Fulvivirga ulvae: one gene and its partners. The protein of the gene in region 3 binds, or shares a complex with, the protein of the main gene of each other region. Links are inferred from orthologs where the notes say so. Each region holds a gene or a part of one and is shown on either strand. Other genes may lie near its edges.

Region 1 (8,746 bases), 2.4 Mb from region 3 along the record:
GGCCTTTGAATACGTTTCTTTTCTTAAATGAAAGATTGTAAAATGGCCCTGGAAACCCCTGAGTTACATTGATACCAACTTCATTGGTCCATTGGTAGCGGTTCAAAGGGCTAGTAAATATGTTGGCTATAAGCTTACCCCCTGATGAATCATAATGAATATTAATGAAACGAAAATGGTCAAGGTTGGCCAGTTGTCGCTGCGTACTGAAAGTATTCGATTTACTATAAACACTATCTTTTTTGATGAAAACCCTTCTGTTGAGGATTTTTTCATTGTATTGATAATTATGGTAGCGGTAGGTAATACCCCTGTATTCCTTTTCCGTTCTCAGTGAGTCAGGTATGAGGCTTACATCTGCATCGGTAGTGAAGTTAACAGCGCCAACAGTAAAAACTTTATGATAACCCCGTTTCGAAGGTTTATTGATTACAGTTTGAATAGCTATCTTTTTATCACCTATTAGAGCGGTATCTACATTGAATTCTACATATTGTCGGCTAAAGTCAAAATATCCGTTATCTTTTAACAACAGATCAATTCTTTCCCTTTCCTTTGTTAAGTTATTTTGTTCATAATTCTCACCTTCCACCAGATAACTTTTATCCTTATTTTTCTCCAGTACTTTGCTTATTGTGCTGTCACCGGTTTGAGTGAAGAGGGTATCAATCCTGTATGGTTCTCCCTGATCCAGTAAATAGGTTATAGAAAGGCGCTTGTCTGCAATGTCAATGGCAGAATCTACTTTTGCCTGGAAATAGCCTTTGGAGTTTAGGTAAAGTTTCAGTCTTCCCATTGTTTGTTCAGCCAGGGAGGAATCAAATACAGCAATAGGTTCTCCCCATCGCATGAGTACATTGCCTTCCTGAATGGTTCTGTTGATCTTGGCTATTTTCTTTCTTTTTTTTCTTTCATACCGTTCAACCTTTTTCTTTTTATCTTTTGTCTTGGCAAGGGCTATTTTTGAATTCCATTTGGCTCTTACAGCTTCGCGTCTGGCCTCGTAGGCTGCAATATCATAGTTGTCCAGACCCCAATAGTAGAACCATACATAAGGAGAGAAAGGGATGATGGGAAATTGTCTGTTGGGCTCCTGCGCATATAGCTGGTCAAGTTCTTCTTTATCCAGGTTCTTGGCACCTTTTATTTTCTGTTTATACAACAATTTTTCACCATCTTTCAGATATTTGGTACCCAGACACCCTGAAGTGACTACACCAACAACTAAAAAAAATACTAGGTACAGGGCTATCCTCAAACTCAAACGCTAATTATGGTATCGAAAAGTAATGCGAAGTTCATCAAATCACTGCAATTAAAGAAATACAGGAAACAAGAACAATGCTTTTTGGTAGAGGGGGCAAAAAGTGTGCTTGAAGTATTAAATTCTGGTTATGAAATAAAGCAACTGATTGCTACGGAGGAGTTTATCAATAGTATTGCCGTGTTGGATCGCAATGATTTTGAAATTATTGCTACTTCAGCAAAACAACTAGGGGCCCTGGGAACATTAAAAACCAATGATGCAGCCATTGCAGTGGTTCGTATAAAGGCTCGGAAGGAAATAGAATTGTACTCAAATACCTGGATACTTGCTCTTGACGATATCAATGACCCGGGTAACCTGGGGACTATTTTGCGCATCGCTGACTGGTATGGGATCAAAGAGGTTGTGGCTTCAGTTCAGACCGCTGATTTTTATAATCCGAAGGTAATTGCTTCCTCAAAGGGATCATTCTGCAGAGTAGATATGTTTTATGAAGATCTGCCTGAATTTTTAAGTAAAGTTGAGTTGCCAATATATGGTGCACTGATGGAAGGAGAGGACGTTCATAGTACTCAATTTGGGCAGGGAGGGATACTGGTGATGGGAAATGAAGCTAATGGTATTTCCGGACAGGTTTTAAGTAAGGTAAGCAGGAAAATAACAATACCCCGTTATGGTAAGGCAGAGTCTTTAAATGTGGCTATGGCTACAGCCATTATTTGTGATAATATCAGGAGAAGCCACCAGGCTCCTCCTGAATTAGTTAGCCACAACTAAACTTCAATACCCATTTCCGTGAGTTTTGAAGATATTTTTAATGCTGATTTTTCAACAACTTTCTTGTTGATCTCAAATCTTAGTTTGCCGTCAATTGTGATGAGATTGATGGCGCTGCCACGTTTGCATAACCCTTCTTTTTCCGTAATGATTAATACCTTTTGACCATTGCTGCTATAAGCTTCAAACTCGGCACTGCTTTCATTGGGAATAAAGAGAATATCCGAGTGTTTTGTGGCTTCTCCTATTGTTGAAAATGATTTGATAACGATCTTTTTATTTGAACTGGAGCGGTCAGAGGCTATTTCATTAAACAGGTTGATCATTTCCTGGTTATCAGATAATATCCCGATAACAAGCTCTTCGCTGGCTTCAGGCCATTGGATATACTTGATCATCGAAAAGATTACAAGTCCTTTAATACGATCTTCTTTTGCGTTTCTTTCTTTTGTGGTAAGAGCGTTTGCATTTAAACTGGCTACGACGAACAGTACTAGCGTCATATAAGCAGAGATGTTGGTTTGGATAGATTTCATTTGATATAATGTTTGGTTGAAAATGATATATCAAATTTGGCATCTAAAAAGGCCATTTCTATCAGGGAATTTCTGAATGTTAAATTTCAGGGAAACTCCTTTCAAAAAGTAAGCCTGGGGCAAATTTTCGATACTTTACCGGAACATATTAATCTGCTAACAGACGCTCCGGCATCAATCTCAGGGTTCACCCCGAGATCGGTTCTGCAAAAATTGATGATAAATGAAAGAGTATACTCATGGATACTACTGATCTGCCAGCTCCCGCAGGTCAACAGGCACCACTCTTGATACACCTTGTTCTATCATAGTGATACCGTAGATTACGTCGGTGCTGGACATAGTACGCTTATTGTGCGTTACAATGATGAACTGCGATTCTTTTGAGAATTTCTTTATGATTTGGTTGAATTTATCAATGTTGGCATCATCCAAAGGAGCATCCACCTCATCAAAGATACAGAAGGGTGCCGGTTTTAACAGGTAGATCGCAAAAAGCAGGGAAGTGGCTGTTAAAGTTTTCTCACCTCCTGAAAGCTGGTTAATGGTCAGAGGGCGTTTACCTTTGGGTTTAGCTATAATCTCAATGCTTGATTCAAGGGGATTTTCAGGATCACTCAGCCTCAGGTCACAATCATCCTCTTCAGTGAAAAGACTTCTGAAAACTTTCATGAAGTTTTCCTTTATTTTTTCATAGGCTTCAATGAAGGTCGTTTTTGCTACGGTATCTATCTCATCAATGGTGGTAAGCAGTGATTCCTTGGCTTTAAAAAGGTCTTCTCGCTGGGAAGTAATAAAGTCGTTTCTTTCTTTGATTTCCTGGTAGGCCTCCATAGCCATAGGGTTGATTGGCCCCATTTTCTCAAGTTTGTCCTTGATTTTAGCTACATCCTCCTGCAAGGTATATTCATCAGGTGTTTCTTCGGTTGTTACCTCAGCTTGCTCTTCCTCCATCAGCTCATCCAGTTTGATATTGAACTCGACTGATAGTCTTTCCTTGACGGAGCTTAGCTCAAGTTTTGTTTCATTGAGTTTGTTCTGAAGCTCCATGAGCAATGTATCGATACCCTCACGGTTCCTTTGTATCTCTCTGGCAGACTTATCAATCTCGTCGATATCCCCCCGGGCTGCATAGTACTCTTTTTCAGCTTCATTTACTGCCTGCTCGATACTTTCTTTTTCATCGTACATACCGATCAGCTCATCGTCGCTGGTTTCCGCCTTTTCTACGAGTTGCTTGATCTCAGTTTCATTTTGCTTCAGCTCTTCCTGATTTTTCTCTATCCTTGCTTTGCTGCTTTCAAAAGCATCCTGCTTATATTCTATTTCCTGTTCAACACTCTTTACCCTGTTTTCCTGCTGATGATAAAAGATATTCTGTTCATTAAATGCCGATGATTTTTCTGCCAGCAGCTCACTTTGTTCGTTCAGGTCTGAGATCAAATGGCTGAGCCTGATCTCTTTTTCCTGTTGCTCCTTTTCTTCTTTTTCGGCGTTGGGTTTATCTTCGGCAATAGCCTCTGTAAGCTCTTCTATCTTGGCGATAATATCTTCCTTGCGCATATCAGCATCAGAAAGCATCTGGCTGAACTGTTCTTGCTTGGTTTTAATGGAAATGTACTCTTCATTGATCAGCTTGATCTCTTCCCTCAGCTCTTCAATTTCATTTTTTCTAGTACTACCCTTTAGCTTTTCCAGCTCTTTTTGCTTTTCGCTGAGGCTTTGCTGTACTTCACTTAGTTTTTTAGAGAGCTGCTTTATTTCCTTGTCTAGCTTCTCCAGGTTTTTTGCACGTCCTATCTTCTTTCCTTCAAAAAGACCTACCGACCCCCCGGAAATGCTGAACCTTCGTCGCGTAACCTTACCACTTTTGGTGATGAAAATATTGTCATCATCCTGAGGTATATTTTTATAGTCACCTTCCAGGATATAAACCCTGTCCAGAATGTGCCCCATTAATTTCCTGTACTTACTGTCATATTCCATGATTTCAGTGGCAGGGAAGGCGTTGTCGTACAGTCTGGTATCGGATGGGGTAAACTTCTCAAAGGAATCCAGAATGAAGAAATTGGCTTTGCCCTTGGCTGCATCACTTAAAATATTGATCGCTTCATAAGCCTCTGCTTCCTGATCAACTACATAATAATTAAGGTATGGTTCCAGGTAATTCTCTATAGTCACCCTGTATTCATCATCACAGGTGAGTATATCAGATAGGAGGGGAGCATTCTTTTTCCATCCTGTTTTTTTCTTTAAGAATTTGATGGCCTCGGGAAAGCCTTCGAGATTCTCGACCAGAGATTTGGTTAGATTATACTCATTTTGTCTGGCATCAAGCTTCCTGTTAGTTTGGGTAAGCTCTTCCCGGATTACCTCGATGGTTTTAGTGGTTGACTCCATCCTGTTTTGAATGTCTTCCTCCGAAGCCTGCAGTTTCTGTTGCTCTTTGTTTTTTACAGCCAGTTGCTCAGACAAGGCATTAACCTTCTTATCGAATTCTATTAAGCTGGCACTCTGCTGGCTGGTATCCGTGGCTGTTTTTTCAAGCTCCTGTTTTAAGCTGGAAAGCTGTAGCTCTTTGATTTCAACAGATTTTTTTAATTGGTAAACCTCTTCCTGCTTATTCTTCTGAATTTTTCGCAGGGTATCTGTTTCCTCCTGTAGTTGAGAGGTTTTCCTTTTCTGGATTTCGTAATCCTCCTTTAGAAAGGCAACCTTTTGCTCAATTTCATTCAGTATTTTCTGGGCAGAGCTTCTTTCATGCGTAAGACTTTCAACACTGAATTTGGCCCTTTCATTACTTTTCCGGTCTTGCTCAATCTGGTCTCTCAGGCTTTCGGATTTGTCATTTAAAAACCTCAGACGTTCATTTTTAATCTTTTTTTCGCTCTCGTATTGCCTGATCTTGTTTACATGCTCGTTGAGCGTCTTTTGTCTGGATGCCAGAGTTTTCTCCTTATTAATAAGATCTGCCTTCGACTTTTCCAGGCTAGCCTCTTTTTCACTGACCTGTTTGTTGAGGCTTATCTTTTTGTCATTTTCTGACTCAATCTGTTTTCTAAGCTGTTGATAGCTCTCCGTGTGTTTGCTTATGGTAAGCTTTGCCAGGAGGATACTTGACCTTTTATACTCTTCTTTTAGTTTATAATATTTTTCAGTCTGCTTGGCTTGCCGCTCAAGAGACTTCATATTTTTTTCTATTTCATACAAGAGATCCTCTACACGCTCAAGGTCAGCATCAGTATCCTGTAGCTTTTTGAGGGTTTCTTTTTTCCTTTTTTTGAATTTCGATATTCCTGCAGCCTCTTCAAATAACCCTCTTCTGGAATTATCCTTGTCATTAAGGATGTCATCCACCATTTTTAGTTCTATGATAGCGTAACTGTTGGAAGCAATACCTGTATCAAGAAAAAGGTTGGTAATATCTTTTAACCTGCAGGTAACACCATTCAGCAGATATTCGCTTTCACCGGATCTGTAGTAACGTCTGGTGATCGTTACCTGGGAGTATTCTGTAGGTAGTAAGTTTTTAGTATTATTAAAGGTGAGTGAAACTTCAGCAAGCTGCGTAGGCTTACGTTTTTTAGTGCCGTTAAAAATTACATTTTCCATCTTTTCAGAGCGCAATGTTCTGCTGCTCTGTTCTCCCAGCACCCAGCGGATAGAATCAACAATGTTTGATTTTCCACACCCGTTTGGTCCAACGATCCCGGTAATACCTTCATCAAAGTTTATCGTTACCTTATCACCAAAACTCTTAAAACCCTTGATCTCTAGCTTGGAAAGTTGCATTCACTTAAAACTAATTAAAAGATTTGATTGCCCTGATGCTAACTATAGCATTTTTAATCAAAGCAAAGGCAACAAATTTAAAATTAAAAATGATAAATTTGTTAAACCATGGATGTCGAATTAATACTTTATATCATATTTATTGTTATTGCCATTCTTTCGAGGGTCTTAAAAGCTAAGAAAGAGGGCAATCCACCAACCACATCAGACCAGGGAGGATCTATAGATTCTCCCGGGAAAAAACAGAAAAAACACTCACCTTTGAAGAGCTGCTCAGGGAATTTACAGGAGAAGAAGCTCCTCGTAAGCAAGAGCCTGAAGAGACGCCCCCATACTCTTATGAAGAAGAGGTCTATTCTTATGAAGATGAATATGCCGATGATGAAATTCGGGAAACTTATAGCAGGTCTGTAAATGAGGCCAAGAAGCTGAAAACAATTGACGAACTCGTAAGCCTGGATGAACCATTGGAAAGAATGGAACATTTTAAGCCATACGAAACGGAGGAAGAAAATTCGGTTGCAGGCGAGGTTTTGGAGATGCTTCAGGATGAAGAAGGAGCGCGCAAAGCGATCATCCTTAGCGAAATCATCAATAGAAAATACTAATTTTAATTAATTTAGTTCAATCAAACGTTATTTCTGAGTAAATATTGTGTAAAAACTGGGTTTTTTATTACGAAATATTACTCATATGACTAAATTGAGCCTTTGATAAGCATTACTATTTGAAAAAACCAATTAAAGATACATCTTTACTTTTTGATACTATGTCGGAATAGTACAATATGTCTGTAGTCGGTTACTTTAATTTTTTTAACTATATATATTGAAAACTTTTTAAATTATGTCCTATCAGGCGCGGTTACTGTTTATAGCTTTAGCTCTTTATTTAAGTCCACTAATTCTTAACGCCGATATTGATACTGGGTGTGACAATATGGTTATAGATTATAGTGTAAACAATTGTTATGGTTCAGATGACAATGGCCAAATATTGATAGAAGTTAAAAAAGGGGTCTTCCCTTTGACATTTAAACTTTTTGATCTTAATGGCGGAAGTTACGAATTCATCCGGGAAGAAACAGTGTACTCCAATTCTGATATTTTAAAGTTTGACCAACTAAAGGAGTCGTCATATCTGGTTCAAATGGAGTCTGGAGATTGCTCTAAAACAATAGGTGGTTTGCAAGGGATAAAAATCAGCAGAAAACGACAATAATGAAGAGACTTTTAACCTTTCTTTTACTTTTAGGTCCGGTTTATTTGTATGGTCAATGTCCTACAAATGCTAATTCTGTTATAGAAGTATGTAATGATGCCAGTGAAGAGGCTACTATTACGGCTACCTTTAACGATGGAACCCCCCCTTTTACGTATGTATTATTTGACCTTTCGGGACCAACTGCAGTTTCTGATCCCTTCGGACCTGTAACTGTTACTGAAATAGCTCCCAATATTGTTCAGTTTGGGTTGGTTCCCGACGGTGATTATGTGATAAGGGTAAATGGTCCGGGACCATGCACGTCAATAATAGGAGGGTTCGGTATTAATGTGAATTCTGCTAATGCAATGGATGTTTCTTCAAGTGTTTCTCCAGCTTGTACACCTGGAACAGGTGCCATAGATTTGACAGTTACAGGAGGAGTAGCTCCATATTCATTTGCATGGAGTGGTCCTACGGCAATAGGGGATGTTGAGGACCCTGTTAACCTAGATGCAGGAACTTACGATGTGACAGTAACAGATGCGAATAATTGTACTTTTGACCTAAATGGGATTTTTGTGGCGATTGTTACCACTGCTGATGCAGGTTCTGATCAATTGTTATGTTCAGATGCAGCAACCTTGGCCGGAAATAACTTTTTAAGTGGAGAACAGGGAACATGGACGGTTTTACAAGGTTCGGGATCCTTTTCTCCTGATGCAAATACTCCTAATGCTACGGTTACAGGTTTATCAACAGGTATCAATGAATTTAGATGGACTATCACTGACCTTAGTATGACCTGTCCTGGTACTACTGATGAGGTTATTATTGAATGGTATGATTTACAATTGAACAATACTGGAGATATTATCCTTGACTGTAATGGAGATACAGATGGTGCTGGGACATTTAATGTTTCAGGAGGAAGGTCTTCTTTTTCTTTCTCCACATTGATTAATTCTGCGGGAGCTACAATTACAAACAATGCTAACTCTGTGGATTTCAGTAACGCGGCTCCTGGAACAATTTCTATTGAGGTGACAGATATTGATGGTTGTACTGCTGAGAGCTCTGTCGTTGTGACTGAACCTTTAATAATAACAGCAAGTACCAGTACTACAGATGCGAGCTGTAATGGGTTATCAGATGGTATTATTGATGTTAC
Region 2 (7,596 bases), 370 kb from region 3 along the record:
GATCAAAAACATATTCTTCCACCGCTGAGAAGTGCTATCGTTTATCTCAACATCCTTACCCAGATTAATATTGCTTTTTATACGCCTAATGCGTTTAAGCAGCACAAACGTGGCTGCTCCAAGTATGATTAAAAATGCTATCTGTCCTATGTATTCCATTCCAAGTAAATTTATATGTATAAATTTATTATTTTTATTTGCATCAATTATAAAATTATATAGTTTTGCATCCTCTTACAACGGTGCTGTAGCTCAGTTGGTAGAGCATCGGACTGAAAATCCGTGAGTCGGTGGTTCGAGCCCACTCAGCACCACATCAAAGTCCCGAAGAAATTCGGGACTTTTTTGTTTTATGTTATTGGTGTTTTTCATCAGTTATGTTTCTTTAGGTAGTTTAGATTATAGGCTTAAAATTAACACATATGACCAAAAATAGTATGCAAGCATACTATTTTTCCCTCTAATTTATAATTGTTCTTGATAACTTAAGCGGTTGTAATTACCTTTTAGGAAATTTAAAAAAATCATTTCCCATTGCCTGAAATTTCGATAAGACTTTTTTCTCAGCACCTGATGCAAGGAGTTTGGTGCATCATCCTGGCATTTTTATTTCTGTACACCTTTAATGTCTACCGCAAGCACTATCTCAAGATCTGGTCTTTAAGCTGGTGTGCTTTTGCTTTATACTTGCTTACTGCTGCCTCCATTTTACAAATCATGTGGATATATCCTGTCGACCATCCCGTTTGGGTTTCACTAACTATTGTGTCGATAAGTGCTTCCTATATTCAAACCGTTTTACTTTTTATCGGTACATGGGAGTTAATCAATGAAAGAAAGTTTCAAAAATCAAGATTATTCATGATACTACTGCTTGCCATCGCACTTGCAACAGTATCTGGTATACTATTCCTTAATGATACTTCTGCCTCAGATGAGAGATTTTTTGTAAGGGTAAGTGTGAGAGCACTCATTACAGGCGCAGGCTTTCTGGCCACAGGAATCTGGATAATAATTACTACCTCAACTTTTAAAGGGCTTGGTAAAAAATTGCTTACGGTGGCTTTTATAGTGTTTGGTCTTGAACAGATCAACTATTTTATTGTAGGTCTGCTACCACTTATTGGTATAGAATACAAATTTCCATATGTTGCTCACCTTGGGCTTCTGGACTTTTTTCTTCAGGCGCTTATAGGTATGGGGATGGTCATTTGGTTGTTAGAGAATGAACGTCGCGACCTTAAAAAAGCCAATGCAGAGCTTGATAGCTTTTTTTACAGTACCTCCCATGACCTTCGTTCTCCAATAGCTTCAATACTAGGCCTCACCTACCTTGCCAAGCACCAAAGTAAAGACCAGGAAACCCTGGAAATTTTTGAACGGATAGAAGGGCGAATCCAAAAACTGGATGAGGTGATTAACGACATACTTAACTATTCTAAAAACAGTAAAAGGATACTTAGCGTAACCAAACTGGATTTCAATGTACTGCTGGATGATGTAATTGGTGCAGTAAAATTTGCCAAAGGGGCATCGGCTATCAGGCTTGATTATGAACCCAATGAAAAGAATCTGCTTAACGGAGATAAAGACAGATTAGTAACTATATTGAATAATTTAATCTCTAACTCCGTCAAATATCATGATCTCTCCAAGGCAGATCCTTACATTAAAGTTGGTTTTCATAAATCAGGAGGAGTTGTTACCATCACTATCTCAGACAATGGAAATGGCATTGACCCCAAGCACCATTCGAAGATCTTTGACATGTTTTACAGGGCTTCAACTGACTCACAAGGCTCCGGGTTAGGGCTGTTTATTGTTAAAGAGGCCGTTAAGAAACTCAACGGCACCATATCTCTGGAGTCTTCACCGGGGGTGGGATCAACTTTCAAAATTGTTATTCCCGAGCCTGAACTCTGACGGCACAAAATAAAACCGGAGGATGCTAGTTTAGCCGCTTTAATTTGTCTATTTCCTTATCTGTCAAAAACCTCCATTTACCTCTTGGAAGATTAAGTTTATCCAGCGGGCCATACATTACTCTGTCAAGTTTTATCACTTCATAACCAAGGTGCTCAAAAATTCGTCGTACTATTCGGTTCTTTCCGATGTGAATTTCAATCCCGAGTATTTTTTTATTGTTATCCACTATGCCTAAGCCATCTACCACGGCCACTCCATCTTCAAGCTCCAGCCCTTCTTCAATCTTCACAAAATCTTCTTTGGTAATATTCTTATCCAGCTCTACCCTATAGATTTTTTTCACTTTGTGAGAAGGGTGGGCCAGCTTGCGGGCAAGCTCTCCATCATTAGTAAAAAGCAAAAGTCCCGTTGTATTTCTATCAAGTCGGCCTACAGGGTATATTCTTTCCTCGCAGGCGTTTTTTACCAGCTCCATTACTGTCCTGCGGTTTTCCGGATCATCGGTAGTGGTAATAAAATCCTTTGGCTTATTGAGCAGTACATAAACAGACTTTTCCGGGGTTAAATTCTTCCCTTTATACACAACCTTATCAGTAGCCTCAACTTTATAACCAAGTTCTGTAATTACCTGTCCGTTAACTTTTATTTCTCCGGCAGCTATGAGTTTATCCGCCTCTCGTCTGGAACAGACTCCGGCGTTGGAGATATATTTATTCAAGCGAATCTCTTGTGGAGTATCCTGCTTCGGAATATTAGGAGTATCCTTTTTGGCTTTTGACGTGGATTGTGACCTGGCGCGGCCCTTCACATCAGCCTTGCTACGTTTGTTTTCTGGTTTTCTTGATTTTTTCATAAGATAACGCAGTATCGCTACTGGGTTTTAAATGTTTGACGGACAAAGTCAATTTTCTGACTCTTCTCCGATTGAATTATCATCTGCAGGCGCAAAATCTTTTGGTGTCGGCAATTCATTCAGACTATTGATACCAAAGTACTCCATAAAAAAATCGCTGGTTCCATATAGTAATGGCCTGCCGATTGATTCTGATTTTCCTTTGATCTCCAGCAGGCCTTTTTCCAGAAGCTTCTGTACTGCATAATCGCAGTTAACACCACGGATACTCTCCACATCTGACTTGGTAACAGGCTGCTTATAGGCAATGATAGAAAGTGTTTCCAATGCGGAGGTAGACAATCTTCTTTTGGATTGCTGCTTCAGCATTATACCTATGCTGGCCTGATATGCCGGTTTTGTTAAGAATTGGTAACCTCCTCCGGAATGGTTTAAACTGAAAGAAAATTCATCAGATTCAAATTTTTCTTTCAGTTTTTTTAAAGCTTCTTCAATGTCCTTTTCTGGTACATCTGCCTCAAACATCTCAGAGAGGCATGCCTTAAGTTCATTAACCTTTATAGGGCCGGGCGAACAAAATATCAACGCCTCTATATGATTCTGAAGAAAATCCACCGATTAATTCTGCTGGCTTAGTTTAGCTTCTATAGATTGGGTTGTGTGAGGTACTGCACGTAAACGATCCTTAGAGATCAATTTGCCGGTTACAGAACAGACACCATAAGTACCATTTTTTATTCTTACCAATGCGCTCTCCAGGTTATTTATAAACTTCTGCTGGCGTGCAGCCAATTGACTAAGGTTTTCTTTTTCAGCTGTATCTGCTCCGTCCTCAAGCACTTTGGTATTTCCGGAAGTAGAGTCTGTACCCTCGTCGTTACTTTTATTGAGGGTTTCTTTTAATATTTTCAACTCGTTTTTGGCCTTCTCTAATTTTTCGATAATGAGTTCTTCAAACTCATTTAACTCTGCCTCTGAATACCTGGTCTTTTCTTCCTTACTCATTATGCTAAAATTTTAGTTAAATTTCATCGGTTCCAATAAAACCGCCTAAAAATAGTTTATGGAACCCAAAACAAAAAAGATTATATTGAATAAATTGTTTCAGGTCTAAACAAATTTAATTTAAAATAGTGCCATAAAACCAATAAAAATTAAGCTGATTTGTAAAAGTTATTTCCTTGAATGTTTCGATTTTTTAAAGCAAAAGTCTATTTCCATTTAAGAAGAAGCCTTATCTCCTAAAAGGATAAGTTGAAATAGAGGAACTTTCTTTTTAATTAAAGAAAGATGTACGAGCCAATTTTTGAGTCCGTTGAACAGATTGGAGAATCACGTCGTATTACCCTATTGGTGATTCTTTTAACCCGTATTAAACTCCACTTCTATCAAGGTCTGGTTTTGGAACCCAAAATAAAAAAAGGTTATATTGGGTAAATTGTTTTTATTCCAGACATTTTGAATTCAAAAAAGCAAAAAACCAGCCCTGTTTATGAAAGTTGTTAAGTCATATATCTTCATTTTTCTTATTTTTTTTATCGCATGCCAACCTTCTCCAAAAGGAGAAAAAACCATTTCCAAGGAAATAGAAGATGAAAAAACACAACCCCCCGGACCTATTACTTTGGTAATACATGGAGGAGCAGGAACGATAAAAAAGGAAAACATGAGTGCCGAAAAGGAGGCTGCCTATACGGCCAAGCTACAGGAAGCTCTCAACAGCGGGTATGCCGTTCTGGAAAACGGGGGTACAAGTATTGACGCAGTTAGTACGGCCATACAGATATTGGAAGAGTCACCACTATTTAACGCAGGCCGTGGTGCCGTTTTTACTAATGAAGGGAAAAATGAAATGGATGCCTCCATAATGAACGGTAAAACAAGTGAGGCCGGGGCTGTAGCTGGCGTGACAAATGTGAAAAGTCCTATTTTGGCCGCAAGGGCTGTAATGGAAAAATCACCTCATGTAATGATGGCTGGCCATGGTGCAGAGCAGTTTGCCGCGGAGCAGGGACTGGAAATAGTTGATCCCTCCTACTTCTATGATGAAAATCGTCATGAACAATTACAGCGTATCAGGGAAAAGGAAAACACTTCGGCATACCTTGATCAATATCCCGATTATAAATTTGGCACAGTAGGTTGTGTGGCCCTGGACGCTTATGGCAATATAGCAGCTGGTACTTCTACCGGAGGCATGACTAACAAAAGATATGGCCGCATAGGCGATTCTCCTGTAATTGGCGCTGGTACGTATGCCGAAAATGCCACATGCGGTGTCTCCGCAACAGGGCACGGCGAGTTTTTTATAAGAAATGTGGTGGCATATGACATTGCCGCATTAATGAAATACAAACACATGACAGTGGAAGATGCCGCCAACGAAGTAGTGATGAACAAGCTCATCAAAAAAGAAGGATCCGGTGGAATAATTGCCCTTGATCGCAAAGGCAATATAGCAATGCCTTTTAATACGGCAGGAATGTACAGGGGTTATATTCGTGAAAAAAATAACCCCATTGTTAAGATCTATAAAGATTAGGTTAACTCAAGCTGAGAGTTGAGGTTTTTAACCCGCTCTTTCAACGCAGACAGATCCATGCTTATTCGGTATTTCATTTTGATATACCTTAGGATCACTTCTGCTTTCTTTCCTTGTCTTAAGTGAAAAAGAATGGACTTATCAATTACACAATTCATAACTATAGCACGTTTTAGGTTTATTAGGTATCATAAATAAAACAATTTTTTTTTACTATAGTTTGGATTATGTAATTGAATTTATGATTTAAAGGAAAGTTTAAAAGTAATCTTAAAATTAGTTAAAATTTAGTGCTGATAATGACGCAGCTGTTTGTGAATCATATGGTTATTACGATAAATCGGCAATTAAAATTTTGTACCAACCACAACTTTTTCCTTAAACCGCAGCACCTCCCCGTTCAAGCCGAAAGCTTCAAGAAAAACCAGATAATAACCGGTCCGGACTTTTGATCCCACCTCATCGGTTGCATCCCATGTATAGAACCCTTCGGCAGGTAAATAATCATTTTCCCCAAGTATTTTTATAGTTCTTCCAAACGCATCTAATATTCGCGTGGTGACTATATAACCGGCTTTATCAAAAGCATAATTAATAGTAGTATAATCATTGTGGCCAGACCCGTCCGGTACAATTACTTTAGGTTCAGCAATGATCTGTCCGCTGTTGGTTTGGAAGCCTTTACTGACTTGAGAGTTTATATATCCCGGGGTGGCAAAGCCGGCAGCAGAGGCTGCAGATTTCCAACTGTTACTCTCGTTGGTAGGTGCAACAAAAGAAATTCTTTCCAGCGATACCCCCTCCTTATCTGCAAGCAGAGCCAAATGAAGATCCTCAGAGTATTCAAATAAATCCAGAACGGCTGAATCCGGATTTAGTAGTATGACTACACCTGTATCATCGTTGTAAGCCGGCAACCTTTTAACCTCATTAAAGTTTCTTTCATCCGATCTTGGGTAGTTTTCCTTCAATACTATAGAGCTCTCCGTCAGAGCAATATAATTATGCGGCTTTAATACAATATTGCTGGCAGCAACCGGAAATATTTGCTTGCTATGGTATTGACCATCCAGCTTTTCACCATTGGCCAGTAACAAGTCCTTGAGATTAACATGTTTTGAGGAGTTGTTGTAAAGCTCCACAAAATCCACTCCGCCTGAATAGGGATTAAACAGCACCTCGTTAATAATTATTTCAAAGCTGTCGGCTGGTTCAACCAGATAAAAATCGTATAAATTTTCTTCATCTATAAGATTACCACTGCAGTCTCTGATGCCGTTCACTTTCAGACTGTAGGTTATACTGCCATGAAGCTGATCAGAAAGTTTGAGCCCTATCTCATCTAAACCACTGCCTGGAATCACACTTGAAACCTCAACTGCCGGGTTTATAATAAAATTTCCCGGAACAATATCAGTATCCAGCACCTCATTAAACCTCACCACTACCGAATCCGCACGAAGGCCAAACACTTCCGTTACCAGAGGAGGAGTAAAATCAGGATTTTCACTTATTACGGAATTAATGGCACCCGGCGTGCCGCCAGACAGATGCTCAGAAGCAGTCCAATTGCCGCCACTGCCACATAAATTTGCCGGATCAATGAGTTCGAGGGTCCAGCCACCATCTGATTTTAAAGAGCTTTTGTACCAGCTGGAGGAATAATGTACGGAATCTGTTACCCGGTTATGGGCATCCCTGATCAACAGAAAATCTTCATTATTGTTAAGAGTGGGCCAATTATTCAATCCCATTACCTGACCATATGGGGCAAGTTCCGGGGCAGCCTCCTCCGGACATAATATTAAATAATCCCCCGGAAAGAAGTAGGAACTATTCAATATAGCTGTATCCTTCAAGTCTGAGAATTGCCAGTTGGCGAGGTCGAAAACCTTATTACTGTTATTGTAAACTTCAATGAATTCTCTTTCCGGCAAATCATTGGGTGGGCTTGGATCAGCAAATATTTCTGTAATTATAACATCTTTAAACGCAGCCAGCTCTTCAACAAAATACACGAATCCATAAAATATTGATGAAATCGCATTCCCGGAAAGATCCTGCACACCCTTAATCTCAATTTGGTGCATCTTCCCTTTTGCAAAATCGGAAGCAAAATCCAAATGAACAATCCTGGAATCGGCTTCATCGACCGTTACGGAAGAAGGATAACCAATACCGTCACTCACAAAATAATTATTAATATCTTCTCCTGCTGATGTTTCCAGACGCTCGGAAAAAATGAGATCAAGCTGCGACCGTGAAACAACCTCTA
Region 3 (7,506 bases):
TAGCTAAAATTGCATTTCTTGTTTTCATGTCTGTTTAATTTTGAGTTTTAATTTTCATTTGACACTGCAAATGTCGACACGAAAAGCCTAATAAGTGTTTATGAGATGTTCAAGACATTCTTAAGTATTCGTTATGCACAACGCCACTTTTTGCCTCGGTTGTTATGCTTGTTTTAAAAAGGGGTCAAAACAGCCAAAAAATACCATAAGTGAAAATTTGGTTAGTATGCAAAAGATCAGAAGCGGATATTTCACTTAAATAAAAAGCCAAATTTTAGGTTGGCCAAGTTCACAAAACCAAAGAATAATTGGTGTTAATAATCACTTAACATTCACCTGAAGCCTGTTATATAAATGTCAGTATTTAACGTATGCCTCTTTTTTCTTGCCCCTAAAAAAAACTCTCTTTATCCATCTTGGCAGAATAAGTGCGCCAATAATCAGATACGGATAGTAAGTTAAAAGCCTCCAAAACAGTGTTACGCCTAACGTAAATTCATTGAGGTAAACTGTAAAGAATTCGATGAAAAAGTTTTCTGCCAGCCCTGAACCTCCCGGTGTAGGAGAAATAAGCATCACGACCCAAAGTATAAGGTGCTTACCCAATAGCAAAAGGTGATCGGTTATGACAAGGTCGTTGGCGTATGCGGCGATCAAACAATTAAGGATGGCATAGCGGGAGATCCAGGCTACTATTGTAGCAAGTATTATTTTGCCCCAATATCTTTTTTTCTTGCCCTTAATGAGTGAGCTCGCCCACATCACTTCATTGCCATGCTGATATGCCGCATACCTCCATTTTCTGAGAAACCTGATCGATGTAATCTTTATAAGTATCCATTTAAATAGTCTTGGCCTGAAGAAGAGTGCAAAGATCATTATGAAGGTATAGATCGCTATCAGCGAATAGCTTGAGACAAACAGCCCTTTAAGAGTGCCCTCAAAGTCAGGGAAGTAATTAGGGTCGATGAGTAAAAGAGCCACCGGCGCAAACACTACAAAGAAAAGGTTATCAAGTATAGCCGTGAGCATCGTGTATGCTATGGACTTACCCAGGTTGATCCCCTCTTTTAGTAATATAAAAACAGCAACTGCGGTGCCACCAACCACGGAAGGGGTTACTGCGGAAGCAAATTCCCATAGCAAGATCACATAAACACTGCTGGACCAGCTCAAATCTTCATTAGTAAGTGTGCGGATTCTGTAAATATAGGCAAGCTCTTTGATCACAAGCACGCCGAAAGCCATTACGATGGGGAAAATATCAGCCTGAAAAACCAGGTTTATTTTTTGAGGTGTAAAACTATCATCTGTAACTACAAGGAATGCTACAAAACCTACACTGATGGCCACTGGCAACCAGATCTTGTTAGGATTCAGCGTCTTCAGTATTTTTTGGGTATCCAGGTTCATCTACTCGGCTGCCACTTGCTCCAGTTTTTCGATCCAGAAGTTATTGAACCCTTCACCTAAATGCATGGTAATAAGGTTCATCTGAAGCAGTTCAAGTATTGCCAGAAAGTTAAAAATTACAGCTATTTTGTTTGGATCATAAGCTATTATTTTTTCAAAAGCCAGCTTTGGTATTTTTTCCAGGGTATTCATTACGTAATCACGCTGGCCGGAAATAGTATATGGATATTGTATTACCTCGTGTCTCGGTTTGTTTTTTTCAACTTCATATCGCTCCATCACCTTCAGATACACTTTCAAAAGCTTATAGAGATCCATATCCTGAAGCTCAGACTCCACATTGACTGTTTCAGACAGCGATCTTACTTCCTTCATGAGGTTGCCACGTTTCTCTTTTTCTATCTCTTGCTCCTCCATCTGCTGAAGCTGCTCGAGTACAGATTTGTACTTTTTATACTCCAGCAGGTGCCTTACCAGCTCCTCGCGCGGGTCTATTTCATTACCTTCTTCGTCCAATTGAGGTCTGGGCAAAAGCATTTTTGATTTAATACGCATTAATGTAGCGGCTACAAGAATAAATTCGCTGGCTACCTCTATGTTCATTTCCTCTAGTCGGTGTAAATAGTCAAGGAAATCGCCTGTGATTTTTGATATGGGAATATCGTGTATGTCGAGCTCATCTCTTTCAATAAAAAAGAGCAGAAGGTCAAATGGGCCCTCAAAAAGCGGTAATTTTATTTCAAAGCTCAAAACAAATAATTGCTTTAAATTTTTCTTGCAGAACTTCAAAGATATTACTTATACCCTGAAATAATATCCGGTTGATAAAAAAAATGTACTTTTGAACTTTATAAGAAGAAATAGCCGTTTGCAATAGGTAAATAAAACACTTAACTTAAGTTATTGTTTAACAGTTACATCATCGATTTTTCTATATAATGCTGATTGAACCCGGAAAACTTTTAGCCACTGTAAACAACCCTGACGATTTAAAAAAGCTTGATCAGACACAGTTGGTGCAGTTATGTGAAGAACTGCGAACCTTTATTATCGACAATGTTTCTGTCTACGGTGGCCATTTTGGGGCAAGCCTTGGTGTTGTGGAACTTACCGTAGCCTTGCATTATATCTTCAATACCCCAAAAGATCAGCTTGTATGGGATGTTGGCCACCAGGCTTACGGCCATAAAATACTTACAGGCAGAAGAGATGTTTTCCACACCAACAGGATGTACAAAGGCATGTCTGGCTTTCCGAAAATGAAAGAAAGTGAGTATGATGCCTTTGGAGTAGGTCACTCCTCCACTTCGATATCTGCTGCCCTCGGTATGGCTGTTGCCTCCAAGTATAAAGGGGATGAAACAAAGCAGCACATAGCTGTTATTGGCGACGGTGCTATGACAGGCGGTTTGGCATTTGAAGGGATGAACCATGCCGGGGTTTCTAACTCTAACCTGCTCATTATTCTCAATGACAATTGCATGTCTATAGATCCCAATGTGGGGGCTTTAAAGGATTATCTGACCGATATCACGACATCTCATACTTATAATAAAATGAAAGATGAAGTATGGAATGTACTAGGTAGGATCAGCAAGTTCGGACCAAATGCCCGGGAAATTATTTCAAAAGTAGAGAATAGCGTCAAATCATTTTTGCTTAGCCAAAGCAACATGTTTGAATCGCTTAACCTGAGATACTTCGGCCCGGTTGACGGCCATGATGTTAATCACCTGGTGAGCGTACTCGATGACCTGAAAGATATTAAAGGGCCTAAAATCCTTCACTGTATCACCAGAAAGGGAAAAGGCTATGGACCTTCGGAAAATGGCAACCAGACTACCTGGCATGCCCCGGGTAAATTCGATAAGCTTACGGGAGAGATTCGCAAAAAGGTACATGAAACTCCCCAGCCTCCAAAATATCAGGACGTATTCGGCCATACACTTGTAGAACTGGCCGAAAACAATGACAAAATCATAGGCATCACTCCTGCTATGCCTTCCGGCTCCTCTATGAATATTATGATGAAAGCTATGCCGGACAGAGCTTTTGATGTTGGTATTGCCGAGCAGCATGCCGTTACCTTTTCAGCAGGACTTGCTACTCAAGGTTTGATTCCCTTCTGTAATATTTACAGCACTTTTATGCAAAGGGCTTTTGATCAGGTGGTGCATGATGTGTGTATTCAGGATCTACCGGTAAACTTCTTCCTGGACAGAGCAGGGTTCGCAGGTGCAGACGGACCTACGCACCACGGAGCTTACGACATAGCATATATGCGCTGTATACCTAATATGATCGTGGCATCACCAATGAACGAATCGGAACTCCGAAACCTGATGTACACTTCTCAATTGCCTCGCAAAGGCAAAGCTTTTACTATAAGATATCCACGCGGTCAAGGTGTAATATCTGAGTGGAAAACACCCATGGAAGAGGTAAAAATAGGCACTGGCAGAAAAATAAAAGATGGTGAAGAAGTAGCCATTCTCACCATCGGTCATATCGGGAACTATGTAGTTGAAGCTTGTGAAAGGCTTACGAAGAAGGACCTTAATCCTGCTCACTATGATATGCGCTTTGTGAAGCCGCTTGATGAGGAGATGCTCCATGAAGTTTTCGGTAAATACAAGAAAATAATAACCATAGAAGATGGTTGTCTGATGGGTGGTTTTGGAAGCGCTGTTTTAGAATTTATGGCAGAGAATAATTACTCTGCGCAAATAAAAAGGCTTGGCATTCCTGATGCTATAATAGAGCATGGGGAGCAAATAGAGCTTCAAAAAGAATGTGGATTTGACCCGGAAGGAATAGAAAAGGCTGTAATAGCCCTCACCGAACCCGCGCTCGCGAAGAATTGATCCATGGCAATTTCTTTTACAGAAAAAGGTAACGGCTTTCCTGTTGTATTGATTCATGGCTTTTGTGAAACAAGCGAAATATGGACTGATTTTGCAGATGCACTTGCAGAACATTATAGGGTATTAGCACCTGATCTTCCCGGCTTTGGAAATACGCCATTACCGAAGAGTGACTTTAATATCGACGATGTTGCCGAAATGGTCTATCAGTGGCTTAAAATGCTAAACATCGACAAAATGGTTATGATCGGGCATTCTTTGGGCGGCTATATAACTCTTGCATTTGCGCACAAATACCCGGACATTCTGAGTGGCATAGGCCTGTTCCATTCCACGGCATTTGCTGATAGTGATGAAAAGAAATCCTCAAGAAACAAGACCATTGACTTTGTAAAGGATAGGGGCGTCGATGTATTTGCACACTCATTTGTGCCGCAGTTATTTTATATCAAAAACAGAGCTACTCTGAAAAAAGATGTCGAGAGTGTGGTAAATTCGGCTGCAAAAACTGCAGAGGTCAGCCTCGTGGCATACACCAAAGCTATGCGCGACCGCCCTGACCGAACGGATGTATTAAAATCTCTCGCAGTTCCAATTTTGATTGTAGCCGGCAATAAGGATACTTCCGTGCCTATTGAACATATTTATGCGCAGGAGCTTATGCCTAAAAAAGCAGTAGTGCATATCTTCGATAATGTGGGACATATGGGCATGTTTGAGACCAAAGAAAAGTCTCTGAGAGCCGTTCAGGGTTTTGTCGCTTATTGTACTTAGCCTCCACAACCAAGGTTTTTCTTTAAATTCCTGTCAGGAAGCACCCCTCGGTGCTCCTTTTCCTCTTCAAACTCCGGCTCTCGGTCTTTTTTGTCCCCTTTAGCCTCCTCTTTTTGCTTTACCTCTTTTTTATTCTTATCACTCATACTTTCGAAAGTTTTGCTGTCCATTCAAACATAAAATAGACCATAGTAAAAAACTATGTATTACATTTAACAGTTTTTAATGACCTTGGGTTTATCTAAACTGGTTATCTAAAGACCATTTCAAATATAAAAGTAATCGTCTTTAGCCTAGTGCCTCAAACTTTTTAACATATATGAAATTATTACGTCAATACACTTTTGCTCTGCTGATAACCTGTATTTTTGCAAGTTGTGAAAAAAATGAGAAAGAAACGATGAAGAAACCTCTACCTCCAAAGGCAGAAAAAATTGAAAAACAACTTGTAGCCCACGGGCATACCAGAATAGATAATTATTACTGGCTGAATAATCGTGAAGACCAAAAGGTAATTGACTACCTGAATGCTGAAAATGCCTATACAGATACACTGATGAAGCACACAGAGGATTTTCAGGAGAAACTTTACAATGAGATTGTAGGCCGTATAAAACAAACTGATGAATCCGTGCCTTATATGTCAAATGGATATTGGTACTATACCCGATACGAAGAAGGACAGGAGTACCCTATCTATTGCCGCAAAAAAGAGTCTTTGGAAAATGAAGAAGAGGTAATGCTCAATGTCAACGTAATGGCCGAAGGGCACGAATATTATCACGCTACAGGCCTGAATGTAAGCCTTGATAATAATCTGTTGGCCTTTGGCATAGATACAGTAAGCCGAAGACAGTACACCATTTATGTAAAGAATCTTAAAACCGGCCAACTCCTTGATATGTCCATCGATAATACGACCGGAAGCAGTACCTGGGCAAACGATAATAAAACACTTTTCTACACCAAAAAGGATCCGAACACCCTGCGGTCTAACCAGATATTCAAGCACCGTCTGGGTGCAAAAACTGAGGATGACCTGATATTTGAAGAGGAGGATGATACCTTTTACACCGGAATATATAAAACCAAGTCGGACCAGTATCTCATTATCTGGTCTGGCAGCACGCTTACTAACGACTACAGGATATTAAATGCCAATGATCCTGAGGGAGAATTCCGGCAGTTCTCTCCAAGAGAAAAGGGGTTGGAATATTCCATTGAGCATTACAACGATAAATTCTATGTTGTAACAAACCTGGACGCCGTGAATTTCAGGCTGATGGAAACTTCTGTTGAAAAAACTCACAAAGAAAACTGGAAAGAAGTTATTGCACATGACCCTGAGGTGTATCTTGAAAATATAGAGGTTTTCAAAAATCATCTGGTAGTTGAAGAACGTTCTAAAGGGCTCTCTCATTTGAGGATCATTGACCAGAAGACTAAGAAGGAGCATTACCTAGACTTTGGTGAAGAAGCCTATACCGCTTATATCTCTGTTAACCCTGAGTTTAACACTAACCTGCTGCGTTATGGCTATACTTCACTCACCACGCCAAATTCTACCTTTGATTATAACATGGAAACCCGTGATAAAATACTACTTAAAGAGCAGGAAGTGGTAGGTGGCTACAACAAGGAAGAGTATGAGACCAAACGACTCTACGCTGAAGCCAGGGATGGAGTGAAGGTGCCCATTTCCCTCGTCTATAAAAAATCACTTAGAAAGCCGGAAGGTAACCCAACTTTATTATATGGGTATGGTTCATATGGAGCTACTATGGATCCTTCTTTCAGCTCCACCAGACTGAGCTTACTGGAAAGAGGCTTCGTGTTTGCGATTGCCCATATCCGAGGAAGCCAAATGCTCGGCCGCGAATGGTATGAAGAAGGTAAAATGTTTAAGAAGAAAAATACTTTTAATGATTTTATCGACTGTGCAGAATACCTGGTTCAGCAGCAATATGCTCAGAATGACAACCTGTTTGGCATGGGCGGTAGCGCCGGAGGCTTGCTGATGGGTGCTGTCGTTAATCAAAGACCGGATCTTTGGAAAGGAGTAGTTGCCGCAGTGCCTTTTGTAGATGTAATGACTACTATGCTGGACGAAAGTATACCGCTAACAACCGGCGAATATGATGAATGGGGTAACCCTAATAATAAAGACTCTTATGAATATATGTTGTCGTATTCCCCTTATGATAATGTAAAAGCGCAAAACTATCCTAACATGTTGATTACTACAGGCTTACATGATTCCCAGGTACAGTATTGGGAACCCGCCAAATGGGTGGCCAAGCTTCGTGAAATGAAAACAGATGATAATAAGCTTTTGCTCAAGACTAACATGGATGCGGGTCATGGCGGGGCTTCCGGCAGATTTGAGAAGTTCAGAGAAGTTGCGTTGGATTATGCTTTTATTCTTGACCTTGCCGGAGTAAAAGAATAAGGGCCT

Evidence for each region.
Region 1: the proteins of LVD17_RS08455 (region 3) and smc are in contact, whole or in part, in a crystal structure (PDB 3ZGX), measured with the Bacillus subtilis proteins. The link is inferred for Fulvivirga ulvae from one-to-one orthologs.
Region 2: LVD17_RS08455 (region 3) and scpB share a complex: the UniProt entries of both Bacillus subtilis proteins name them as parts of the cohesin-like complex. The link is inferred for Fulvivirga ulvae from one-to-one orthologs.

Annotation. Positions count from the first base shown.
Region 1 is NZ_CP089981.1:4,432,686-4,441,431, forward strand. The notes cover bases 2,627-6,734. They hold smc (chromosome segregation protein SMC), read right to left. Parts: upstream 6,373-6,734; coding sequence 2,827-6,372; downstream 2,627-2,826. Other genes in these bases: LVD17_RS18960 (hypothetical protein), read left to right, coding at 6,481-6,734. Also shown: translocation and assembly module lipoprotein TamL, read right to left, coding at 1-1,264; LVD17_RS18945 (RNA methyltransferase), read left to right, coding at 1,274-2,044; LVD17_RS18950 (YfiR family protein), read right to left, coding at 2,041-2,580; more of LVD17_RS18960, read left to right, coding at 6,735-6,786; LVD17_RS28515 (hypothetical protein), read left to right, coding at 6,849-6,980; LVD17_RS18965 (hypothetical protein), read left to right, coding at 7,399-7,593; LVD17_RS18970 (T9SS type B sorting domain-containing protein), read left to right, coding at 7,593-8,746. UniProt on the Bacillus subtilis protein: Required for chromosome condensation and partitioning.
Region 2 is NZ_CP089981.1:2,422,655-2,430,250, reverse strand. The notes cover bases 1,612-4,569. They hold scpB (SMC-Scp complex subunit ScpB), read right to left. Parts: upstream 3,395-4,569; coding sequence 2,828-3,394; downstream 1,612-2,827. Other genes in these bases: LVD17_RS10020 (isoaspartyl peptidase/L-asparaginase family protein), read left to right, coding at 4,272-4,569; LVD17_RS10025 (TraR/DksA family transcriptional regulator), read right to left, coding at 3,398-3,784; LVD17_RS10035 (pseudouridine synthase), read right to left, coding at 1,949-2,779; LVD17_RS10040 (sensor histidine kinase), read left to right, coding at 1,612-1,923. Also shown: LVD17_RS10050 (4Fe-4S dicluster domain-containing protein), read right to left, coding at 1-159; more of LVD17_RS10040, read left to right, coding at 574-1,611; more of LVD17_RS10020, read left to right, coding at 4,570-5,321; LVD17_RS10015 (hypothetical protein), read right to left, coding at 5,318-5,479; LVD17_RS10010 (lamin tail domain-containing protein), read right to left, coding at 5,669-7,596. UniProt on the Bacillus subtilis protein: Participates in chromosomal partition during cell division. May act via the formation of a condensin-like complex containing Smc and ScpA that pull DNA away from mid-cell into both cell halves.
Region 3 is NZ_CP089981.1:2,053,667-2,061,172, forward strand. The notes cover bases 289-3,156. They hold LVD17_RS08455 (segregation and condensation protein A), read right to left. Parts: upstream 2,164-3,156; coding sequence 1,414-2,163; downstream 289-1,413. Other genes in these bases: LVD17_RS08450 (lysylphosphatidylglycerol synthase transmembrane domain-containing protein), read right to left, coding at 358-1,413; dxs (1-deoxy-D-xylulose-5-phosphate synthase), read left to right, coding at 2,352-3,156. In the rest of the region: LVD17_RS08445 (T9SS type A sorting domain-containing protein), read right to left, coding at 1-28; more of dxs, read left to right, coding at 3,157-4,277; LVD17_RS08465 (alpha/beta fold hydrolase), read left to right, coding at 4,281-5,051; LVD17_RS08470 (hypothetical protein), read right to left, coding at 5,048-5,197; LVD17_RS08475 (S9 family peptidase), read left to right, coding at 5,452-7,500. UniProt on the Bacillus subtilis protein: Participates in chromosomal partition during cell division. May act via the formation of a condensin-like complex containing Smc and ScpB that pull DNA away from mid-cell into both cell halves.